Regions from separate parts of the Pseudomonas sp. 1176_21 genome, predicted to be linked through region 2. Evidence: predicted binding sites of a transcription regulator. Region 2 holds the regulator's gene; each other region holds the start of a gene.
The links. The regulator FliA, encoded in region 2, starts transcription of late flagellar genes. The targets are predictions, from matches to a motif close to CTAAAGTTTNNNNNNNNNNNGCCGNTAA.
Positions count from the first base shown of each region.

Region 1: FW760_RS09840 (flagellar protein MotY) is a predicted target of FliA. The motif match lies at 1,633-1,660, and genes of this name have one in related genera.
Region 3: motA (flagellar motor stator protein MotA) is a predicted target of FliA. The motif match lies at 1,780-1,807, and genes of this name have one in related genera.

Region 1 is NZ_VXCV01000003.1:374,329-377,604, forward strand. Features, by position in the region: gene rnt (ribonuclease T) at 1-466, opposite strand, end outside; gene pyrC (dihydroorotase) at 520-1,566, opposite strand; gene FW760_RS09840 (flagellar protein MotY) at 1,698-2,666, shown strand; gene FW760_RS09845 (argininosuccinate synthase) at 2,801-3,276, shown strand, end outside.
Region 2 is NZ_VXCV01000008.1:66,866-70,141, forward strand. Features, by position in the region: gene flhF (flagellar biosynthesis protein FlhF) at 1-569, shown strand, start outside; gene fleN (flagellar synthesis regulator FleN) at 689-1,522, shown strand; gene fliA (RNA polymerase sigma factor FliA) at 1,519-2,259, shown strand; gene FW760_RS18835 (chemotaxis response regulator CheY) at 2,364-2,738, shown strand; gene FW760_RS18840 (protein phosphatase CheZ) at 2,759-3,276, shown strand, end outside.
Region 3 is NZ_VXCV01000005.1:366,737-370,012, forward strand. Features, by position in the region: gene FW760_RS14960 (rhodanese-like domain-containing protein) at 1-157, opposite strand, end outside; gene FW760_RS14965 (HDOD domain-containing protein) at 204-1,724, opposite strand; gene motA (flagellar motor stator protein MotA) at 1,873-2,724, shown strand; gene motB (flagellar motor protein MotB) at 2,728-3,276, shown strand, end outside.

The DNA.
Region 1 (3,276 bases), on a different contig from region 2:
CCAGCACGGTCTGACCATAGGCCAGGCCAGCCAGGGTGGCGGTGTCGAAGCTGGAGAACGGGTGGAAGGGGTTGCGCTTCATGTCGTGGCGCGCCACGGCCGCGTTGAGGAAGCCCAGGTCGAAACTGCTGTTGTGCCCCACCAGGATCGCGCGCTTGCAGCCATTGGCCTTGAGGGCCTTGCGCACGCCGCGGAAGATGTCGGTCAGCGCCGACTCTTCGCTGACCGCCATGCGCAGCGGGTGATCGAGCTTGATGCCGGTGAAGTCCAGGGCCGCCTGTTCGATGTTGGCGCCCTCGAAGGGTTCGACGCGGAAGAAATAGGTGTGCTCCGGGAACAGGAAGCCCTTTTCGTCCATGCCGATGGTGACTGCGGCTATTTCCAGCAGTGCATCGGTGGCGCAGTTGAAACCACCGGTTTCAACATCCACCACCACCGGCAGGTAGCCGCGAAAGCGCTCTGCCATCGGATGGCGCGAACCGCCGCCTTGACCTTCCTGGTCGTCTTCGTAATCGTCGCTCACACAGTCTCCTCCAGCAGGCGCCAGCGCAGTTGCTCACCGGCGCGCAGCGGGATGACAGTCTGCTCGCCGAATGGCAGGCTGCCTGGGGCGGTCCAGCTTTCGCGGACCAGGGTAATGTGGTCGGTGTTCGCCGGCAGGCCGTAGAACGCCGGGCCATGCAGGCTGGCGAAACCTTCCAGCTTGTCCAGCGCGTTGCGCTGTTCGAACGCCTCGGCGTACAGCTCGATGGCGGCGAACGCGGTGTAGCAGCCGGCACAGCCGCAGGCGGCTTCCTTGGCATGCTGGGCGTGGGGCGCCGAATCGGTGCCGAGGAAGAACTTGCTGCTGCCGCTGGTGGCTGCGTCGAGCAGAGCCACCTGGTGGGTGTTGCGCTTGAGGATCGGCAGGCAGTAGAAGTGCGGGCGAATACCGCCCACCAGCATGTGGTTGCGGTTGTACAGCAGGTGCTGGGCGGTGATGGTCGCGCCGACGTTGGCCGGGGCCTCGTTGACGAACTGCACGGCTTCGGCAGTGGTGATGTGCTCGAACACCACTTTGAGCGTGGGGAAGCGCTCGACCACACGGCGCAGGTGCTCGTCGATGAACAGCTTCTCGCGATCGAACACGTCGATCTCGGGGCGGGTCACTTCGCCGTGCACCAGAAGTGGCATGCCCACCTCGGCCATGGCTTCGAGCACCGGGAAAATCTTGTCGACGCTGGTCACGCCGGAGTCCGAGTTGGTGGTCGCGCCGGCCGGGTACATCTTGGCGGCATGCACGAATCCGCTGGCCTTGGCCGCGCGAATGTCCTCGGGCTGGGTGCGGTCGGTGAGGTACAGCACCATCAGCGGTTCGAAGCGGCTGCCGGCAGGGCGGGCGGCCAGGATGCGCTGGCGATAGGCGTCGGCTTCGGCAGTGTTGCGTACCGGCGGTACCAGGTTGGGCATGATGATGGCGCGGGCAAAGGTGCGCGCCACGTCGCCGACGGTATGGGGCAATACAGCGCCATCGCGAAGATGGATGTGCCAGTCGTCGGGACGCAGGAGGGTCAGGCGGTCGGACATTGGGGATTCCAGGCGGTTCGAACTCCCGGTGAATGCTACCGGAAAAGCCCGATCCGAGCACTCGCTATCAAGTTTTGCGCAGGGCGTCCGATAGCTTGCAGGTATGCCGTAAGAAATTTGTGGAGCCGCCCGTGCGCCAGCGTTACCTAGCCCTGCTCAGTATGTTTGCCAGCCTGCCGGCCGTGGCACTCACCTTCCAGACTCGCGTGGAGAACGTCGAGTGGAAGGTCGAGGGCGATCAGTTCGAATGCCGGCTGATCCAGCCGATCGCCGATTTCGGCAGCGGCGAGTTCGTGCGCCGCGCGGGCGAGCAGGCCACCTTCCAGCTGCGCTCCACCAGCAATGTGCTGGGCGCCGGCTCCGCGACCCTGCTGGCCGCCGCCGCACCGTGGCAGCCCGGGCGTGGCGACATCAACCTGGGCGCGGTGCGCATGGCGCGCAGCGGCGTGCTGTTCAACAGCTCCCAGGGCCAGGCCAGCCGGCTCATCAATGGCCTGCTGGACGGGCGCAGCACCGTGGTGCGCAACTACACCGGCGAAGCCGGGCGCAGCATGGAAGTGCGCGTGCTGCCGGTGAAGTTCAACCGTGCCTACGGTGACTACCAGGCCTGTGCGGCCAAGCTGCTGCCGATGAACTATGACCAGGTGCGCCAGGCACGCGTGGGCTTTCCGGGCGGCGGTATCGATCTGGATGCCGATGCACGTGCCCGCCTGGACGTGATCATCGACTTCCTCAAGGCCGACCCCACGGTCAACCACATCGAGCTCGATGGCCACTCCGACAACAGCGGCAACCGCCTGACCAACCGTGACCTCTCGCGTCGCCGCGCTCTGGCGGTGCAGGACTACCTCAAGGCCCATGGCATCCCCGAAGAGCAGATCACCGTGCGCTTTCATGGCGAGCGCTATCCGCTGGCGGCCAATACCAATGCCGCCAATCGGGCACGCAACCGCCGGGTGAACATCCAGCTCGACCGCGTCACCCCGGTCGAGAAGCCCGCAGAGGTTGCCCCGCACAAGCCTGCCGAACCGGCAGCGACCCCGCCTGCGCCGGCACCCACGCAGACGCCGGCCGCCCAGGCAGGCAAACCCGCCGCCTGATTCGACGGTGCGACCGCCGGTCGCGCCGACGACAATTTCTGTCGCTTTGTCGTCACAAGCTGTCGCCCCACTGTAAATTCTGCGGTAAGGCCGGTAGAATCACCGGCTTTCCGTACAACCCGTGGAGTGATGGCATGGCGGACGTAAAAAAGGTCGTACTGGCGTATTCCGGCGGCCTTGATACTTCGGTGATTCTCAAGTGGCTGCAAGATACCTACAACTGTGAAGTGGTGACGTTCACCGCCGATCTGGGGCAGGGCGAGGAGGTCGAACCGGCCCGCGCCAAGGCTCAGGCCATGGGTGTCAAAGAGATCTACATCGATGACCTGCGAGAAGAATTCGTCCGCGATTTCGTGTTCCCGATGTTCCGCGCCAACACCGTCTACGAAGGCGAGTACCTGCTGGGTACTTCCATCGCACGTCCGCTGATCGCCAAGCGTCTGATCGAGATCGCCAACGAAACCGGCGCCGACGCCATTTCCCATGGCGCCACCGGCAAGGGCAACGACCAGGTGCGTTTCGAGCTGGGTGCCTACGCGCTCAAGCCAGGCGTCAAGGTCATCGCCCCATGGCGCGAGTGGGACCTGCTCTCGCGCGAGAAGCTGATGGA
Region 2 (3,276 bases):
ACATCGCGCTGGTGAGCATGGACAGCTTTCGCATCGGCGCCCAGGAACAACTCAAGACCCTGGGGCGCATCCTGAATGTGTCGGTGACCCACGTCGACCCCGGCCAGTCGCTGGCCCAGGCCCTGGACCCTCTGTTGCGCAAGCGCGTGGTGCTGATCGATACCGCCGGCCTGCAGGCCAGCGACCCGGCACTGCGCATGCAGCTCGAAACCCTGGCCGGGCGCGGCATCCAGGCCAAGAATTACCTGGTGCTGGCCACCACCAGCCAGAAGCAGGTGCTGACCGCTGCCTACCACAGCTACAAGCGCTGCGGGCTGGCCGGTTGCATCCTGACCAAGCTCGACGAAACGGCGTGCCTGGGCGAGGTGCTGAGCCTGGCCATCACGCATGAGTTGCCGGTGGCCTATCTGACCGATGGGCCGCGCATTCCGGACGATCTGCACTTGCCGCGCCGGCACCATCTGGTCAGTCGCGCGGTCAGTGTACAAATGCAGGATGATCCCAGCGAAGAGGCAATGGCCGACATGTTCGCCGATCTGTACCACAGCGACGGCAAGCGTGTCGGCTGAGGTAAATGTGTATACGTTGCAAAGTACCTACATCAATGGTCTGCCAGGCATTTTTCAGGTGTTGAAAGCGCAGCCAGTCATGTGGCCTCGGTCTAAGTAAGACAAGGTAAAGAACAAACATGGGCAGCATGCATCCCGTACAGGTGATCGCCGTGACAGGCGGCAAAGGTGGCGTCGGCAAGACCAACGTGTCAGTGAACTTGTCATTGGCGCTGGCTGAGCTTGGCCGTCGGGTCATGCTGCTGGACGCCGACCTGGGCCTGGCCAACGTCGACGTCTTGCTCGGCCTGACCCCCAAACGCACACTGGCCGATGTCATCGAGGGCCGCTGCGAGCTGCGCGACGTGCTGCTGCCGGGGCCTGGCGGGGTACGCATCGTGCCTGCGGCCTCCGGCACCCAGAGCATGGTGCACCTGGCGCCGGCCCAGCATGCCGGGCTGATCCAGGCGTTCAGCGAGATCGGCGACAACCTCGACGTGCTGGTCATCGACACCGCGGCCGGCATCGGCGATTCGGTCGTCAGCTTCGTGCGCGCGGCCCAGGAAGTGCTGCTGGTGGTGTGCGACGAGCCCACGTCCATCACTGACGCCTATGCCCTGATCAAGCTGCTGAACCGCGATTACGGCATGAACCGTTTCCGGGTGCTGGCCAACATGGCACAAAGCCCTCAGGAAGGCCGCAATCTGTTCGCCAAGTTGACCAAGGTCACGGATCGCTTCCTGGATGTCGCCTTACAATACGTCGGTGCTGTGCCCTACGACGAATGTGTCCGCAAGGCAGTGCAGAAGCAGCGAGCAGTCTACGAAGCCTTTCCGCGTTCCAAGTGCGCGCTGGCCTTCAAGGCCATTGCTCAGAAGGTCGATAGCTGGCCGTTGCCTGCCAACCCGCGTGGTCATCTGGAGTTCTTCGTCGAACGGCTGGTGCAACCGACCAGTGCGGGACCAGTGCTATGAGTGCAAGCGGCTATCGGATGTACAGCAAGGCTTCGCGTGATGCCCAGTACGAGCTGATCGAGCGGTACGCACCCTTGGTCAAGCGCATTGCCTATCACCTGCTGGCGCGTCTGCCAGCCAGTGTGCAGGTGGAGGACCTGATCCAGGCCGGCATGATCGGCCTGCTCGAGGTCTCCAACAAGTACGACTCCAGCAAGGGTGCCAGTTTCGAGACCTATGCCGGTATCCGCATCCGTGGGGCCATGCTCGACGAGGTGCGCAAGGGGGATTGGGCGCCGCGTTCGGTACATCGCAATACCCGCATGGTGAGTGACGCGATTCGTGCAATTGAAGCAAAAACCGGTCGTGATGCTAAAGATCACGAGGTTGCTGCCGAACTTCAATTGAGTCTCGATGATTATTACGGGATTTTGAACGATACCTTGGGCAGTCGCCTGTTCAGTTTCGACGACCTGTTGCAGGACGGCGAACATGAAGGCCTGCACGAGGACGGCGCCAGTGCCCAGCTCGAGCCATCGCGCGATCTGGAAGACGAGCGCTTTCAGGCAGCCCTGGCGGATGCAATCGCCAACCTGCCCGAGCGTGAGCGCCTGGTGCTGGCGCTGTACTACGACGAAGAGCTGAACCTCAAGGAAATCGGCGAGGTGCTGGGGGTCAGCGAGTCGCGTGTCAGCCAGTTGCACAGCCAGTGCGCCGCACGCTTGCGCGGTCGCCTGGGGGAATGGCGGGCGCGTTGAGCAGCCGTTCCATACAGTCGTGAAATGTAGTGCCCGAATTGATTGAATGCGCGTTCAGCGCTGAGCGCGTTAAAGACTGCTTGGAGGTCTAATTGAACAAAGACATGAAAATCCTCATCGTCGACGATTTTTCGACGATGCGGCGGATCATCAAGAACCTGTTGCGTGACCTGGGCTTCACCAATACCCAGGAAGCCGACGACGGCAACACCGCGTTGCCGATGCTCGAAAGCGGTCACTTCGATTTCCTGGTGACCGACTGGAACATGCCCGGCATGTCCGGTATCGACCTGCTGCGCAAGGTACGTCTGGATGAGCGCCTCAAGCACCTGCCGGTGCTGATGGTGACGGCCGAAGCCAAACGCGAACAGATCATCGAAGCCGCCCAGGCGGGCGTCAACGGCTATGTGGTCAAACCGTTCACCGCCCAGGTGCTGAAAGAAAAGATCGAAAAGATCTTCGAGCGCGTCAATAGCTGAGGTACGCCACGGGGGCGCTTATGGAGCAAAAAAGATCATCTTTGGACGACTTCGAGTCGACTCTGAAGAAACATGCCCAGGAGCTGGTCAGCAGCCTTGAAAAAGGCAGGTTCGGCGACGCGGTGCAACTGATCCATCAGCTGAACCAGACCCGTGACCTTGGCCTGTACCAGGAAGTCGGCAAGCTTACCCGCGAGCTGCACAGTGCGATCGTCAGTTTCCAGATCGATCCGCACATGCCGCAGGCCGAGGAAGTCTCGCAGATTACCGACGCCACCGAACGCCTGTCGTATGTGGTCAAGCTGACCGAGGGCGCTGCCAACCGCACCATGGACCTGGTGGAGGCAAGCACGCCGGTACTCAATGACCTCAGTGCCGAGGCGGCCAGCCTGAGTGGCGACTGGCAGCGCTTCATGCGCCGCGAAGTCGAGGCTCCTGAGTTTCGCGAGCTGGTCAAGCGCGTCGACAGTTTCCTGACGCACAGCGCCGAGGGCAACCGCAAGGTCGCCGGCCATCTCAACGACATTCTTCTGGCTCA
Region 3 (3,276 bases), on a different contig from region 2:
GGGTGCGCTTGGGGTCGACGAAGCGCGCACCGGGAATGTGCCCGCTGCCATAGCGTTTCGTGCTGGTCAGGTCGACCAGGATCAGCCCCGGCGCATCCAGGCGGGCTTGCAGGTCGGCGGGTTCAATCACCAGGGGCAAGCCGGAAAAGTCAGTCATCCAGAGTCTCCAGATCGGAACAGAGTGGGCGATTGTAGCGCATGGGTCAGGTGCTGCGGTTGCTGAAGGCGGTGAGGGCGCGCTCGATGCACTGGGCGGTCTTGCCGAACGCCTGCACGCTGATCTCCGAGAACGGGCCGCCGCCCTGGTCGGCCAGCACCACCATCACCACCTTGCCGTTGCTCGACAGCGAGCGCAGCAGCAGGTGCTGGCCACGGAACAGCACGCGCAGGGTGCCGGGCAGCAGGGCACCGAACTGGGCATAGTTGTCCGGGGTCAGGCGCAGTTGTGCCGACTGGGTCAGCAGGCGTTGCAGCAGCTTGCTCTGGGCGAGCGGCACCACCAGGCCGCCGGCCTCGGCGGGCAGCCCGGCGATCTGGTGCACGCGCAGGTGGGTCATGCCCTTGTCGGCCATCAGCATCATCACCCGCTGCATGCCGCAGGCCACCAGGGCATCGCGGGCGTAGGTGGTCAGGTGCATGGCGTTGGTGAATGCACTGGGCTCCACCAGCAGGTCGGCGCAGTACTTGCGCCAGGCCCCCAGCGATTCGGTCGAGGGCACGTCGGCAGGCCGCAGGCGGCGGTGTACGTAGTGCGAGCCGGTCGGCCAGATCAGCGATTCGGCGGGGTGGTAGAGGTCGTCGTCGGCGTGCAGGCGCGCACTGTTGGCGGCCTGCTGGTGCACCTGTTGCTGCACCTCGCTCAGCGGCACCTGCAGGTACAGGCTGGTCAGGCGTTGCCAGCGCTGGCTGTGCGGGCAGTCCCAGGCGTGCTGCGCCGCCAGGGCCAGGCCGTTGGCCAGCAGTACGGTGTTGGCCGGCTGGTTGAGCCAGCGGCGCAGGGCCGGGTCGGCGTCCAGCAGCTGTTGCTGGCGCAGCGGGTTGTCGTGCAGGCGGGCGATGTGCATGACCTTGACCAGCAGGCGGCGTTCTTCGCTGAGCACGTGGTAGCCCTGGGTGACCCAGTTGGGCAGGCGCCAGTAGTCGGCCAGGGCGCGGCACAGCGCCAGCAGGGGTACACCGAACAGTTCGCGCTCCACGCGCAGGGCCGGCTCGCCGCGGTGCACCACGCGCACTTCCCATTCCTCGATCAGCTTGGGGTGCGCCAGGGCCAGGGTCCACAACGGCGAGAGGAACAGCAGGCTGCCCCAGTGGATCTCCTGCCACAGCCGTGCCAGTTGGCTGGCGAACAGGCCGCTGGCCTGCTGGCTGGCATGCAGGCTGATCATCTGCAGGTGGCGCAGGGCCTTGGGGATCTGCGCCGGCGGCGCGGTGGGCAGGCGCAGCAGCAGTTCTTCGGCGCGCTTGAGGCCAAGCCGGTTGAGGGCGATTTCCAGGCTTTCGGCCGGCTCGGCCATGCTGGCGTGGGTATGCCGGTTGGCTTCGCGCATCACGCTGAGCACCAGCGCGGGGCTGTCCTGCATCAGATCGGCGATGTCACGCAGCGAGCGGCGGCTGTCGCCGATGGCGGCTTTTACCCGCTCGTGACTGTCCAGCGGCACCGGCAGTTGCACGCTGTCGAGCAGTTTGATCCAGGCGTCTAGGGTCTTTGGAATTTGAGTTGGCACGTGAGTTCACTAGGCATGCTGGGAGGTGGCCGAACTGGCTTTTCGCCTTGACTGGCTATAGTCTGGCGCAGAACTGCCGATAAGTAGAAGAAGAGTTTTACGAACTTCCGCCCCCGACCCTGACCACGACAGTAAGTGCTTCCAATCTATGGCTAAAATTATCGGCATCATTGTCGTATTCGCGAGCGTGCTTGGCGGATACGTTCTTTCTCACGGCAAGATCGCGGCCCTGATTCAGCCTTTCGAGGTGCTGATCATCGGCGGTGCCGCCTTTGGTGCGTTCCTGCAGGCCAACCCCGGCTACATGACCATGCACGTGATCAAGAAGTCGCTGAGCATGTTCGGCTCGCGCTTCTCGCACACCTTCTATATAGAAGTGCTGGGCCTGATCTACGAGATCCTCAACAAGAGCCGGCGCGAAGGCATGATGGCGATCGAGGGCGATATCGAAGACGCCGCGGCCAGCCCGATCTTCGCCAAGTACCCGGCGGTACTCAAGGATGAGCGCATGACCGCGTACATCTGCGATTACCTGCGCATCATGTCCACCGGCAACATGGCCCCGCACGAGCTCGAAGGCCTGTTCGACATGGAACTGCTGAGCATGAAGGAAGAGCTCGACCACCCGTCCCATGCCGTGACCGGCATCGCCGACGGCATGCCCGGCTTCGGTATCGTGGCGGCGGTACTGGGTATCGTGGTGACCATGGCCTCGCTGGGCGAGGGCGACCAGAAGTCCATCGGCTTGCACGTGGGTGCGGCGCTGGTGGGTACCTTCTTCGGTATTCTGGCGGCCTACGGCTTCTTCGGCCCGCTGGCCACCTCCCTGGCCCACGACGCCAAGGAAGAGGTCAACGTGTACGAGGCGATCAAGGCCGCACTGGTGGCGTCGGCCTCCGGCATGCCGCCATCGCTGGCGGTGGAGTTCGGTCGCAAGGTGCTGTTCCCCAAGCACCGTCCAAGCTTTGCCGAGCTGGAACAAGCAGTTCGCGGTCGCTGATCCATGGAAAACAATCAGCCGATCATCATCAAGCGCGTAAAGCGCTTCGGCGGCGGCCATCACGGCGGCGCCTGGAAAATCGCGTTCGCCGACTTCGCCACGGCGATGATGGCGTTCTTCCTTGTGCTGTGGCTGCTGTCCACCGCCACGCCCGAGCAGAAGATCGCGATTGCCGGCTACTTCAAGGACCCCATCGGGTTCTCCGAGAGTGGCACCCCGTACATCATCGACCTGGGCGGCTCGCCGGAGCTGGCCCCGGAAAAGACCATCAACCCTGAAGTGCAGTCCGAGCCGACGCCTGACACCAGCATCCAGCTGGACAAGGACGCGGTCGAGAGCATGGCCGAGCAGGTCGAGAAAGACCGCTTGAACCTGGTGCTGCAGGAGCTGCAGAACAAGGTCGAAGAGAACCCGCAACTGCAGAAGTTCAAGGACCAGATCCTGTTCGAGATCACCCAGGACGGCCTGCGCATCCAGATCATGGACGCCGAGAACCGGCCTATGTTCGACCTGGGCAGTGCGCGCCTGCAGCCGTACTTCGAGGACATCCTG